Aliamphritea hakodatensis: one gene and its partners. The protein of the gene in region 1 binds, or shares a complex with, the protein of each later gene. Links are inferred from orthologs where the notes say so. Each region holds a gene or a part of one and is shown in the gene's direction. Other genes may lie near its edges.

Evidence for each region.
Region 2: the proteins of holA (region 1) and dnaX are in contact, whole or in part, in a cryo-EM structure (PDB 8GIZ), measured with the Escherichia coli proteins. The link is inferred for Aliamphritea hakodatensis from one-to-one orthologs.
Region 3: the proteins of holA (region 1) and dnaN are in contact, whole or in part, in a cryo-EM structure (PDB 8GIZ), measured with the Escherichia coli proteins. The link is inferred for Aliamphritea hakodatensis from one-to-one orthologs.

The regions. Positions count from the first base shown.
Region 1 is NZ_AP025281.1:1,038,890-1,044,207, reverse strand. What follows is about bases 1,297-4,084. They hold holA (DNA polymerase III subunit delta), read left to right. Parts: upstream 1,297-2,071; coding sequence 2,072-3,097; downstream 3,098-4,084. Other genes in these bases: dsdA (D-serine ammonia-lyase), read right to left, coding at 3,102-4,084; PCI15_RS04720 (LPS-assembly lipoprotein LptE), read left to right, coding at 1,541-2,065; leuS (leucine--tRNA ligase), read left to right, coding at 1,297-1,518. Outside these bases: more of leuS, read left to right, coding at 1-1,296; more of dsdA, read right to left, coding at 4,085-4,418; PCI15_RS04705 (LysR family transcriptional regulator), read left to right, coding at 4,553-5,318. UniProt on the Escherichia coli protein: Part of the beta sliding clamp loading complex, which hydrolyzes ATP to load the beta clamp onto primed DNA to form the DNA replication pre-initiation complex.
Region 2 is NZ_AP025281.1:1,422,241-1,426,460, forward strand. What follows is about bases 1-2,956. They hold dnaX (DNA polymerase III subunit gamma/tau), read left to right. Parts: upstream 1-394; coding sequence 395-2,518; downstream 2,519-2,956. Other genes in these bases: PCI15_RS06480 (sensor domain-containing diguanylate cyclase), read left to right, coding at 1-206; PCI15_RS06490 (YbaB/EbfC family nucleoid-associated protein), read left to right, coding at 2,591-2,917; recR (recombination mediator RecR), read left to right, coding at 2,927-2,956. Outside these bases: more of recR, read left to right, coding at 2,957-3,526; rnd (ribonuclease D), read left to right, coding at 3,550-4,220. UniProt on the Escherichia coli protein: Part of the beta sliding clamp loading complex, which hydrolyzes ATP to load the beta clamp onto primed DNA to form the DNA replication pre-initiation complex.
Region 3 is NZ_AP025281.1:1,176-5,299, forward strand. Bases 1-2,860 are described here. They hold dnaN (DNA polymerase III subunit beta), read left to right. Parts: upstream 1-808; coding sequence 809-1,912; downstream 1,913-2,860. Other genes in these bases: dnaA (chromosomal replication initiator protein DnaA), read left to right, coding at 1-742; recF (DNA replication/repair protein RecF), read left to right, coding at 1,996-2,860. In the rest of the region: more of recF, read left to right, coding at 2,861-3,099; gyrB (DNA topoisomerase (ATP-hydrolyzing) subunit B), read left to right, coding at 3,096-4,124. UniProt on the Escherichia coli protein: Confers DNA tethering and processivity to DNA polymerases and other proteins. Acts as a clamp, forming a ring around DNA (a reaction catalyzed by the clamp-loading complex) which diffuses in an ATP-independent manner freely and bidirectionally along dsDNA.

The DNA.
Region 1 (5,318 bases):
ATTCGCCCGGCAGATGACAGCGCCGAATACGACCTGAGCAGCGAAGCCTATACCGAAAAAGGTATTCTGGTGAATTCCGGCGACTTCGATGATCTGGACTTTGACATGGCATTCAAAGCGATCTCATCTGAGCTGCAATCCAAAGGCAAGGGCAAGGTTACGATCAACTACCGTCTGCGCGACTGGGGTGTTTCCCGTCAGCGCTACTGGGGTACACCGATCCCAATCATCAACTGCAACAGCTGTGGTCCTGTACCGGTTCCGGAAGATCAGTTACCGGTTGTACTGCCAACTGACGTTGAGTTCGACGGTGTCGGCTCGCCGATCAAGAAGATGGACAGCTTCATTCAGACAACCTGCCCTAAATGTGGCGGCGATGCTGAACGTGAAACGGATACTTTCGATACCTTTATGGAATCGTCCTGGTACTACGCCCGTTACGCCTGCCGTAACGCCGACACCATGCTGAACCCGGAACAGGCCAACTACTGGCTGCCGGTTAACCAGTACATTGGCGGTATCGAACACGCCATTCTGCACCTGCTGTACTCACGTTTCTTCCACAAGCTGATGCGTGATGAAGGCCTGGTCAACTCCGACGAGCCGTTCGAGCGCCTGCTGTGTCAGGGCATGGTTCTGGCTGAGACCTACTTCCGTGAAGACGAAAAAGGTGCCAAAGACTGGATCTCCCCGCAGGATGTGACTGTCGAACGTGACGAGAAAGGCCGCATTACTCAGGCGATCCACACAGAAGACGGCCTGCCGGTTGAATCCGCAGGCATGGGTAAGATGTCCAAGTCCAAGAACAACGGTATCGATCCGCAAATGATGATCGATAAGTACGGTGCCGATACCGTCCGCCTGTTCATGATGTTTGCAGCACCGCCGGAACAGTCGCTGGAATGGTCTGATTCAGGTGTGGAAGGTGCACACCGCTTCATGCGCCGCCTGTGGAAACTGGTCTTCGACCACCTGCAAATGCCGGGTGAAGCGGTTGCCCTGGACCCTGAAGCACTGAATGATGCGCAGAAAGCCCTGCGTCTGAAAACCCATGAAACCATTAAGAAAGTCGGTGATGATATTGAGCGTCGTCAGACCTTCAATACCGCCATTGCCGCGGTTATGGAACTGTGCAACGCCATCAGCAAGTTTGTTGATGCCAGCGATCAGGGCCGTGCGGTCAGCCATGAAGCGCTGTCTGCAGCGGTTAAACTGCTGTCGCCGATCACGCCGCACATTACCCATGAGCTGTGGAACAAGCTGGGTTATGCCGAAAATCTGCTGGACTCTCCATGGCCTGAATTCGACGAATCGGCCATGGTTCGCAGCAGCATCCAGATGGTTGTTCAGGTGAACGGTAAGGTACGTGCCAAAATTCAGGTTCCGGCTGACGCGGATGAAAGCATTGTCCTGCACACGGCACTGGCAGATGACTCTGTTCAGAAGCACATGGCAGATAAGACAATCCGTAAGCAGATCGTTGTACCTAACAAACTGGTCAACATTGTCGTTGGTTAAACCGGCCCAAAAGGAATTAAGCATGACCCACCAGAGCCCACGGACATTTTCGCTGCACAGGTTTTTTGCGATCACCGTTATGGCACTCTTTCTGAGTGCCTGTGGTTTTCAGCTGAAGGGCATCATCAGCCTTGATGAAAGCCTTAAGCTGGCGGTTATCAATAAAACCGGCAGGGAAAACTATTCGGTGTTTCGTCCGCTGGAACGTAACCTGAAGGCGAACGACGTGAAACTGGTGGGCAATATTGAAGCCAACTACCGGATTAACCTGCTGGAAGAACGTCAGGAACGCAGAACTTCAACCATCAGCTCCAGCAACAGTGTTGATGAGTATGAACTGCGCACCACCATCACCTTCGAAATTCTCGACCGGAATAACGAAATCGTGGTGGCGCCGCAAACCCTGCGCCTTGACCGTACTTACGATTACGATGCGAACGCGCAAACCGCCAGTGACGCAGAAGAATCCCAGCTGCGCACTGAAATGTCTGAACGTCTGGCTGACCAGATCGTTCGGATTTACAGCGCCATCAAACCAGCGCAGTAATTCGCCATGAAGGCCAAGCCGGAACAACTTGCCAGCCAGCTTAAGGGCGCACCGCTACCGGTTTATCTGGTGACCGGTGACGAACCACTGCTGATTGAAGAAAGTTGTGACCTCCTGCGTCAGTATCTGGTTGATCAGGGTTTCTCGGAACGGGAAACCCTGCACGCCGAAGCTAATTTCAAATGGACCTACCTGCTGGAATGCGCCAACGCCCTGTCACTTTTCGCTGAAAAGAAAATTATCGAACTGCGCTTAGGGGGCAGCAAGCCCAATAAGCAAGCCAGTGAAATTCTCCGTGAATATCTCGCCAACCCGGCACCGGACAACGTCCTGCTGATCATCGCTGATAAGCTCGACGGTGCGGCGCAGAAAAGCGCCTGGTTTAAAGCCATCGACAAAACCGGCATGATCGTTCAGATCTGGCCGGTAGAAGCGCAGCAGTTACCCGGCTGGCTGAATAACCGGGCAAAGCAGATTGGCCTGACCCTCGACCGGGATGCCGTCCAGCTGCTGTGCGAGCGGGTGGAAGGCAACTTGCTGGCAGCTAAGCAGGAACTGGATAAGCTTAACCTGCTCTACCCCGGACAAACACTGGACGCCGATCAGGTGATCGACAGCGTGTCCGACAGCTCCCGCTACGATATCTATGGTCTGGTAGACGCCGCCCTGCTGCAACAGACCGCCCGCTGTAACAAGATCATTCAGGTACTGCGTCAGGAAGGCACCGAAGCGCCGGTCGCCCTGTGGGCCATCAGCCGTGAAGTGCGCACCCTGCTGACCGTTCAGCAGGGCCTGGCTCAGGGCCAGCAATACGAGGCTATCTGCCAGAAAGAACGTATCTGGGGTAAGCGCAAAGGCCAGCTGCAGGCTGCTGCCCGCCGCATTGCTCCGCAGGCACTGCAGCAGATGCTCAGCCAGTGCATGACGGTTGACCAGCAAATCAAGGGCGCACCGGGTGATGCCTGGTTAACCCTTAACAGCATTGTGCTGCGCCTCAGCGGCATCGAGCTGGGGCTGGCTGAGATCCACTGATCTGCTATACGCCGGCAATCACCCGGGCTTTATCCAGATAACGCCCGTACTCTTGCTCAGGTACAAAACTCCCCCCGGTCAGCCAGGCGATATGGGTGGCATTTTTCATCAGCCCTTCCAACTTATGCGCCTGCAGATACGCCCTGCCAGCCTCCCCTGTCAGCACTTCCGGTCCCAGGCAACCAATCGCGGCAGACGGCTCTACCTCGGTATCCGCGAACTGCTTTAGCCGGTAAAGCTGCCGGTATAAAGACGCGTCCGGTGCCGTATACACTCCGGAAATCAGATTACGGGTCGCGTCACACACCCACTGGGAAGCGGTCCCTACCGCCAGTCCGTCGGCCTCGGTATCAATGCTCAGCCCAAATTCGCTCACGCTGACAGGCGCATCACCTGCATTTCCAGCCATACCCAGTAACATGCAGGGCGCCTGTACCGGCTCAGCAAAAAAACAGTGCACATAGCGGCCAAACAGCATCTTCAGGCCAAAAGCTATACCACCCGGCGCACCGCCAACTCCCGCTGGCAAATATACAAACAGAGGGTGCTCAGCATCCACCCTGACCCCGGCGGCCTGTAACTGGGATTCCAGCCGCAGCGCGGCGACGGCATAACCCATAAACAGATGAGGCGAACGTTCATCATCAACAAAGTATCCGTAAGGGTCGGCTTCAGCAGCGGCACGGCCGGCGGCCACTGCGGCACCGTAATCCGCCTGATGCTCAATCACTTTCACGCCCCGGTCAGTCAGGCGCTGCTTCTTCCAGTCTTTGGCATCCGCAGACATATGCACTTCGGCTTTGAAACCCAGCGCCGCACTCATGATGCCAATGCTCAGCCCCAGATTGCCGGTACTGCCCACTGAAACCCTGTAGCGGGAAAAGACCTCCTTAGCAGCGGCATTGTTCAGGGCCCTGTAATCCCCTTCAGCATCCAGCAACCCTTCCTGCCGGGCCAGCGCTTCCGCGAAGCACAGTACTTCATGAATGCCGCCCCGGGCTTTAATCGAACCGGCCACCGGCAACTGATGATCCGCTTTCAGGAATAACCGGCCTTCGCAGCCCTTTGTAAATTCAGTGCCAAACGGCTGTGTATCCGTCAGGCCTGACTCGATCAGACCGCCACTGGCCTGTAACTCAGGAAACAGGATTGCCAGCAAGGGGGCAAAGCGCTGTAGCCTAGCTTCTGCCTCATAAAGTGCATCAACCTCAGGCGCTGCCAGAATCGCCCGATCCTGCAGATACTGCGGGTTTAACCATAACTGTGGTGTAGCTGCACGTAAGTGATCCTGCTGTTCAGCGGTCAGATTCAGTGATGACACAATCTCTCTCCCGTATTCCCATTCAGGTGAATGGCTTTAGTAATACTCATCAACAGGCTGTATCCTGAATACAAAGCGCGCTATAAACAAACGATACCTTTTAAATACCCCTTTAGAAAAACTACAGGCAATCTATGACAGACTTACATCCCCGGATATTTACCACCCTGGTGTACTTTTCCGCCTGTGCCCGCCATCTGAGTTTTACCGCCGCCGCCCGGGAACTGCACATCACCACCGGAGCCGTCAGTCAGCAAATCCGCAAGCTGGAAACCCAGTTGGGGTTACAACTGTTTACCCGTCAGCCGGACGGTATCCGGCTAACGTCTGCCGGTGCAATGCTGCAACAGGTCACTGATCAGGCAGTCAGCCGGATCAGTGGAGCCATTCACGAATTGCAGCAATCTGAACATTCCGAACTGCGGCTGTATTCCACCCCGTCACTGGTCTTTAAATGGCTGATCCCCAAACTCAGGCATTTCAGTCTGGAATATCCACAGATCAAGGTTTCCGCCTTTGCTGAAACCTCGCTGGTCGATCCTGATAAACACACCGGCTTTGATCTGCTCATCGACTATTCCCTGGACAGTGAAAATGCCGGACCAGACACTGAACGGCTGATGGATGAACATATCTTCCCGGTGGCCAGCCCCGCTTACCTGCAGGCGTTTAATATCACCGCGAATGATTTCTGGGAGCAGGTTACCCTGCTACATGACGATAAACCGTGGCGGAATGCACAGAGGGATGACGAATGGCGCTACTGGCTGGACCGTACCGAACGTCAGCACATTGCCAGTAACACTGGCCATTTCTTTAACCGTTCAGATATGGCCATTGCGGCGGCGACTGCAGGGCTTGGAATCGCCATGGCACGCAAAGCGCTGGTCGGCACTGAAC
Region 2 (4,220 bases), 380 kb from region 1 along the record:
TCAATCAGCTGTCACTGGGTACGGTGACAACCTCTGTTGGCATTGCGGTATACCCACAACATGCCGCATCAATGGACGATGCGATCAGGCTGGCAGACGAAGCCCTCTATATGGCGAAGCAAAATGGTCGCGACCGGGCCGAGGTGGCTGTGCTGAGTGGCACTGAGTGCCGTGAAAAGCTGACTGAGCCTGTGGAAAGTGTCTGATAAGCCTCAGTAATGGTTTTCAGGCATCAGGTGAATGGAGAGGGGATCTGTCTGATGAAAGTTTTTGCTGATTATTCCCGGGCTTAAGCTGGCACTGTCGGGCGGTTATCGTTAGCATGTGAGCTTATTTATTTGTACTGCTTAATTTAAGCCTGTTTCTGGGCTTACCGGATAAGAATCATCACATCATGAGTTATCAGGTCCTGGCGCGAAAATGGCGCCCCGCAACATTTCAGGAGATGGTTGGTCAGGAGCACGTGCTTAAGGCACTGGTGAACGCTCTCGACGATGATCGTCTGCATCATGCCTACCTGTTTACAGGCACTCGCGGGGTGGGCAAAACCTCGATAGCGCGGTTATTTGCCAAGTCACTGAACTGTGCCAATGGTGTTTCTTCTTCTCCCTGTGGTAAATGCGCACCCTGTCAGGAAATCAGCGAAGGCCGTTTTGTTGACCTGATTGAGGTGGATGCGGCGTCACGTACCAAGGTTGAAGATACCCGTGAGCTGCTGGAAAACGTTCAGTACGCGCCGACCCACGGTCGCTACAAAGTTTACCTCATCGATGAGGTGCACATGTTGTCGACCCATTCTTTCAATGCGCTGCTGAAGACGCTGGAAGAACCGCCTCCCCACGTTAAGTTTCTTTTAGCAACGACTGACCCACAGAAGTTGCCGGTGACGATTCTGTCCCGCTGTTTGCAGTTCAATCTGAAGAACATGATTCCCGAGCGGATCGTTGATCACCTTCGGCATGTACTGACTCAGGAATCCATTAAATTTGAAGAGCCGGCGCTGTGGTTGCTGGCCCGCTCAGCTGATGGCTCCATGCGGGACGCCATGAGTCTGACGGATCAGGCGATTGCATTTGGTGCCGGTGAGATTAATGAAGCAGATGCCCGTTCTATGCTGGGCACTATTGATCAGCGCCTGGTGTACCGTTTGCTTGACAGCCTGGTGGCGCAAAACGCCAAAGATATGCTGGCGACGGTCAGTGATCTGGCGCAGTTTTCCCCGGATTACAATACGGTTTTGGGAGATCTGATCAGTCTGTTGCACCGGATAGCTCTGGGGCAGGTGATGCCGGATGCCGTTGATAATGGTATGGGAGACCGCGATCAGGTGCTTGAACTGGCACGCCAGCTATCTGCTGAAGACGTGCAGTTATATTATCAGGTCGCTTTGCTGGGCCGTAAAGATTTGCCCTATGTGCCGGATGCCCGTGAAGGGTTGGAAATGGTCATGTTACGGATGCTGGCGTTCCGTCCGGCATCTGCACCGCCGCGAAGCGGTGATAAGCCGCAATCAGTGTCGGCTGTTTCTGACGGCGGGGCTGAACCGTCGGAAGATGCTCAGAGCAGCCCGCCACCGGCCGCTCAGGCGGTTGCGCCTGCGCCTGAAAATGTACCTGCACCGGCGACGGAACAGGCATCTGAACCCGTGACGCCTCCTCCGGCAGCGCCCGTTGCAGCACCTTCTGAAGTTTCGGTCGTCGCCGCACAATCTGAAGTATCAGCCGGGCTGTCTCAGCCGGTTGCACAGGCGCCTGCTGCACCTATACAGCCGTCTGTACAGGCCGCCGCGCCGGCAGTTGCTGAGCCAGCTCCGCAGCCGGTTGCCGAAAGTGCTCCGGTTGCCCGCGAGCCGGTTGCTGCTCAAGTTCCGGAACATGATGTACCGCCGTGGGAAGAGCCGCCGGCTTATGATGAGTCGTATTTTTCAGGTGCACCGCAGGAGGCGTCTGAACCGTCAAAAAAGCCTGAAGAGGTGAAGCAGCCATCGGCAGCGATGGCTCAGGATACGGCTGTGGCTGAACACCCGGCACCGGCAGTGATGACAGCGCCGACGAATGTCGCGGACGGTTATATTGCTGAGCCTGTGGCGGAAGAAATCTCCCGGCAACTGGCTGAGCTGGATGTATCTCAGTGGGTGCTGCTGGTGGATGCGTTGGGGCTGGCAGGGATGACGTACATGATTGCCGCCAATACCTCACTTGAGGCTGTCAGTGATGGAGTGTTCAGATTCCACTATGCTGATGAACAGAGAAATATTCTCAATGAGGTTCACACTGACCGCATTTCTGCAGCGCTGAGCGATTATTTTCAGCAACCACTTCAGGTAGAATTCGAACTGGGAATCTTTAGCCGGGAGACGCCGAGCCTGTATCGTTCGCGCAAAAAGTCAGAGCGACTGGCTCAGGCCGTGACCGCGATTGAAACCGATGCAACGGTGCAGGCTATTATTGAGCGTTTTGGCGGGCGGATTGATATTTCCTCCGTTGAGCCTATTGATGCTCCGGTAACGCTGCATTAATTCAGACATTACAGTTTTGCTTAGCCGGCACCTGTGTTGCTGGCGACAGATATATAAATATCGAGGTTTATTATGATGAAAGGTGGAATGGGCAACCTGATGAAGCAGGCCCAGAAAATGCAGGAAGAACTGCAAAAAGCCCAGGAAGAAGTCGCCAAAGCGGAAGTCAACGGTGAGTCAGGTGCCGGTATGGTGAAGATCGTCATGAATGGCCGTCATGATGTAAAGCGCGTTGATATTGACGACAGCCTGATGACAGAAGATAAAGAAATTCTGGAAGACCTGATTGCCGCGGCAGTAAATGATGCGGTGCGCAAAGTCGAGTCTGCCAGCCAGGAGCGTATGGCCAAAGTAACCGGTGGTATGGGTATGCCGCCAGGCTTCAATATGCCGTTCTAAGGGGCGTTTATGTCATTCAGTCCCTTGATTCAGTCGCTGGTTGAGGCATTTCGCTGCTTGCCCGGCGTCGGACCGAAAACCGCTCAGCGTATGGCGTTTCATATGCTGGAGCGTGACCGGGAAGGTGGTATTAAACTGTCTGAAACCTTACAGCTGGCCATTGAAAACGTGGGCCGCTGTAGCCGGTGCCGGACATTATCTGAGCACGAGCTGTGCGATATCTGCGACGACAGTAGCCGTGACCGTTCGAAGCTGTGTATTCTGGAAACGCCGGTGGATGTGCTGGCTGTCGAGCAGACCGGCGGTTTTAACGGTCAGTATTTTGTGCTGATGGGGCATTTGTCCCCGATTGACGGAATCGGCCCTCAGGATCTGGGGCTTGATGTGTTGCTTCAGCAGATTGACGGTGCCGGCATTGAAGAAATTATACTGGCAACCAATCCGACGGTTGAAGGCGAAGCAACCGCTCACTATATCGCCGAGCAGGTTAAAGATATGGGGATAAAAGTCACCCGTATTGCTCACGGGGTGCCGGTGGGCGGCGAGCTTGAATTTGTTGATGGTGGCACGCTGGCGCATGCGCTGGCCGGTCGCCGTTCACTTCTCTGAAATGCCTTTTGCAGGAACTGTTTATGAATGCTGAAAGTGCAGCATCTTACGATTATTTAGCGCTTGAAGAGGCTGCCAAAACACCGGTCTGGGTGCGCACCGATGACGCGCTGGCAGAATGCTGCCGGCACTGGCTGACACTGCCACTCATTGCTCTGGATACCGAGTTTATCCGGGTCGATACTTTTTATCCCCTGCCGGGGCTGATTCAGGTGGCGGATGACCGTCACTGCTATCTGCTGGACCCTCTGACGCTTGAAAATTACGCGCCACTGGTAGAGGTGTTCCGTGCTGAGTCGGTGCTGAAGGTTCTGCATGCCTGCAATGAAGATTTAGAATTATTTCTCTACATGCTGGGGGAGATGCCTTCGCCGGTGTTTGATACTCAGGTTGCAGCCGGTTTTCTGGGCTGGGGCTTTTCAATGGGGTATCAGCGAATCGTTGAGCATGCGCTGAGCGTGGCGATCGGCAAGGGGGAAACCCGTTCCGACTGGCTGCAGCGGCCGCTGACCGCTGCGCAGGAGCATTACGCCACGCTGGATGTGGCGTATCTGCCGGCACTGTACCTGAAACAGAAAGACGCACTGGATGCCCGGAACATGACAAGCTGGGTGGAAGATGAGTTACAGGTCTTGCTGGCCAGTATCCCCGATCGGGACCCGGACGGCGTGCATTATTATAAGCGCTTCAGTCA
Region 3 (4,124 bases), 1.0 Mb from region 1 along the record:
CTTTAAACGGTATTACCGCTCGGTGGATGCCCTGCTGATCGATGATATTCAGTTCTTCGCCGGCAAAGAGCGTTCCCAGGAAGAGTTTTTCCATACCTTCAATGCCCTGTTAGAGGGTGGTCAGCAAATGATCCTGACCAGCGACCGGTATCCGAAAGAGATCAACGGCGTTGAAGAACGGCTGAAGTCCCGCTTCGGCTGGGGATTAACCGTTGCGATTGAGCCGCCGGAACTGGAAACCCGGGTGGCCATTCTGATGAAGAAAGCCGAAGAAGCGCAGGTCCGTCTGCCGGATGATGCCGCATTCTTCCTGGCTCAAAAGATTCGTTCCAATGTGCGTGAGCTGGAGGGTGCCCTGAAGCGGGTCATCGCCAACGCGCACTTCACCGGCAACGCCATTACCACGCCGTTTATTAAAGAATCCCTGAAAGACTTGCTGGCATTGCAAGACAAACAGGTTAGTATAGATAACATCCAACGCGTGGTTGCCGAGTACTATAAGATTAAGGTGTCTGACCTGCTGTCCAAACGTCGCAGCCGCTCAGTTGCAAGGCCCCGCCAGGTGGCAATGAGTCTGTCCAAGGAACTGACCAATCACAGCCTGCCTGAGATTGGTGATGCTTTCGGTGGACGTGATCATACAACCATTTTGCATGGTTGCCGCAAGGTGGCAGAATTGCGCGAGAGCGATACGGATATAAGAGAGGATTATCAGAACCTGTTACGTCACTTAACGGCGTAGTTTGCAGATTGCGACCTTTGCTCACTACAACGTGCAAGGTCTCTGATTAATGAAGGGTAGGAAAACATGAAGTTTGTTATTTCTAGAGAAGCGCTGATCAAGCCATTGCAGCTGGTTGCCGGTGTCGTTGAGCGTCGCCAGACGTTGCCAGTGCTTTCAAACATTCTGTTGGTCGCCGAAGGCAACCAGTTGTCGATGACAGGTACAGACCTGGAAGTGGAACTGGTTGGCCGGGTTGAGCTGGAAGAGCCGGCTGAAGCAGGGTCTATTACCGTGCCGGCCCGTAAGCTGATGGACATCTGTAAGTCACTGCCGGACAGCGCCATTATCGAGCTGACGCTGACCGGTCAGAAGATGGTGATCAAGGCTGGCCGCAGCCGCTTTACACTGTCTACCCTGCCTGCTGCTGAATTCCCGAATGTGGAAGACAGCCCCGAAGCATTCGAGCTGACGGTATCCCAGAGCCAGGTACGCCATCTGATCGATCAGACCGGCTTCTCCATGGCGCAGCAGGACGTCCGTTACTACCTGAACGGTATGCTGCTGGAAGTGAACGATAATACCCTGCGTGCGGTATCCACCGATGGCCACCGTCTGGCCACCAGTGTGACTGACGTTGAAACCAACAGCACCTCACCGCATCAGTTCATCGTACCCCGTAAAGGTATTCTGGAACTGGCCCGTCTGTTACAGGGCGGTGACGAAGAAGTACGCCTGGTTGTGGGGGCTAATCACATCCGTGCCCATGCCGGTGATTTTACCTTCACTTCCAAGCTGGTTGACGGCAAGTTCCCGGATTATCAGCGCGTTATTCCTCAGGGTGGCGACAAGTTCATGCTGGGCACCCGGCAGGAACTGCGTCAGGTATTCAGCCGTATCGCGATCCTGTCGAATGAGAAATACCGCGGTGTACGCCTGTCCCTGACCAGTGGTTACCTGCAGGTCATGGCGAATAACCCGGAACAGGAAGAAGCGGAAGAAACCGTTGCAGTGGATTACGATGGTGACAGCCTGGAAATCGGCTTTAACGTTAACTACCTGCTGGATGTACTGTCGATTGTGAACTCTGAAGTGGTTCGCTTTACGTTGTCTGACTCTAACAGCAGTGCGCTGGTTGAAGGTCTGGACGACGGCGGTTCCCTGTTCGTTGTTATGCCAATGCGTATGTAATTCCTCACGCCCGCCGGCACCGTTTTGTGACGGCGGGCGTGAGTCCTCCCTTTAATGTCTGAGATCACCTGCCCTTCGCGTCTATGCCCTTAACTACTCTCAGGGTGCAGCAGGTACGCAACCTCGCTGACATCAGCTTCACCCCTTCTGCACATATCAACATTATCCACGGTGCCAATGGCAGCGGTAAAAGTAGCCTGCTGGAAGCCATTCATATACTGGGCCTGACCCGTTCATTCCGGACCAACAAGCTGCGTCATCTGATCCGCAGTGGTACGGATCAGTGTCTGGTGTTTGCTGAAGTGGATGCGATGGCAACGGGAACATCTCAACCATTAGGCGTGGAGCGCAGCCTGGAAGGCGCCAGCCGCATGCGTTATGCCGGTGCAGACATTGATTTAACCACCCTCGCTGAGCTGTTACCGATTCAGGTCATTAACTCTGAAACCTTCCAGATTCTGGAAGGCAGCCCGGCAATCCGGCGGGCATTTATCGATTGGGGCGTGTTTCATACGGATCCGCTGTTTATTCGTCTGTGGCGAGGCTTTAAAAGAGTCTTAAAACAGCGTAATTCTTTGCTGAAATATGGTAAAATCGATCCTTCAATGCGCCAGATATGGGACCGTGAGTTAGTCACCTATTCTGAGCAGCTGAACCACCTGAGGGAAGACTATCTGGCGCTGCTCAAACCTGAGTTCGATCAGGTACTTGCAGGCCTGCTGCCAAACCTCGAAATAGAGTTGGGATTCAGCTGCGGCTGGGATCAGAAACGCGGTCTGGATGCCGTGCTGGCCGATAATTTAGTGCGGGACCGGAAACAGGGTTTTACCAGTGCCGGGCCGCAGCGGGCTGACCTGAGGGTTAAGGCCGACGGACATAATGCTGCAGAACGGCTTTCCCGGGGCCAGAAGAAGATTGTTGTCAGCGCATTAAAGCTGGCACAGGGTGCATTATTTTATAAGCTCAACAGCCGGGCCTGTGTTTATCTGATTGATGATTTACCGTCCGAACTGGACGAGCAGCACAGCCGGTTGTTTTGCAGCTACTTAGAAAAAACCAGTAATCAGTGTTTTATCACCTGTGTGGATAAAACAACATTGAGCGAGTTTTGGTCTCAGGAGACTCAGGTGAGTTTCCATGAGATACACCAGGGTGAATTAGTCACCCAGCATCAGGAGAGTTTATGAGCGGCGAAAATCAGGATTACGATTCTTCCAGTATTAAGGTCTTAAAGGGCCTTGATGCGGTTCGCAAGCGCCCGGGTATGTATATCGGCGATACCGATGACGGTAGCGGCCTGCACCACATGGTGTTTGAAATCGTGGATAACTCCATCGATGAAGCACTGGCCGGCTACTGCAGTGAAATCAAGGTCATTATCCATGCTGATGAGAGCGTCAGTGTATCGGATAACGGCCGGGGTATTCCGACAGATATCCACGAAGAAGAAGGTGTTTCTGCCGCTGAAGTTATCATGACCGTGCTGCACGCCGGTGGTAAGTTTGATGACAACTCTTATAAGGTATCCGGTGGCCTGCACGGTGTAGGTGTATCCGTTGTAAACGCCCTGTCTTCCAAGCTGAAGCTGACCATCCGCCGTAACGGTGACGTGCATGAACAAACTTACCGTCACGGTGAGCCTGACGAGCCGCTGAAGGTTGTTGGCCAGACAGACACATCAGGTACGCTGTGCCGTTTCTGGCCATCTGAAGACACCTTCAAGAACATCGAATTCAAATTTGACCTGCTGGCCAAGCGTTTACGTGAGCTGTCGTTCCTGAACTCCGGCGTGGCTATTCGTCTGATAGACGAGCGTTCCGGTGATGAAGAACTGTTTGCCTATGAAGGCGGTCTGGGATCCTTCGTTGAATTCCTGAATAACAACAAGTCTCCGATCAACAAAATGTTCCACTTTAACACCACCCATGAAAACGGTGTGGGTGTGGAAGTGGCCATGCAGTGGAATGACAGTTTCCAGGAAAGCATTCACTGCTTTACCAACAACATTCCACAGCGTGATGGCGGTACTCACTTATCGGGTTTCCGTACTGCGCTGACCCGTGGTCTGAACACCTACATTGAAAGCGAAAAGCTGAACAAAACCGGCAAAACCAGCACCACTGGTGATGACTGCCGTGAAGGTCTGACGGCCATTATCTCGGTTAAAGTGCCAGATCCGAAGTTCTCTTCTCAGACCAAGGACAAACTGGTT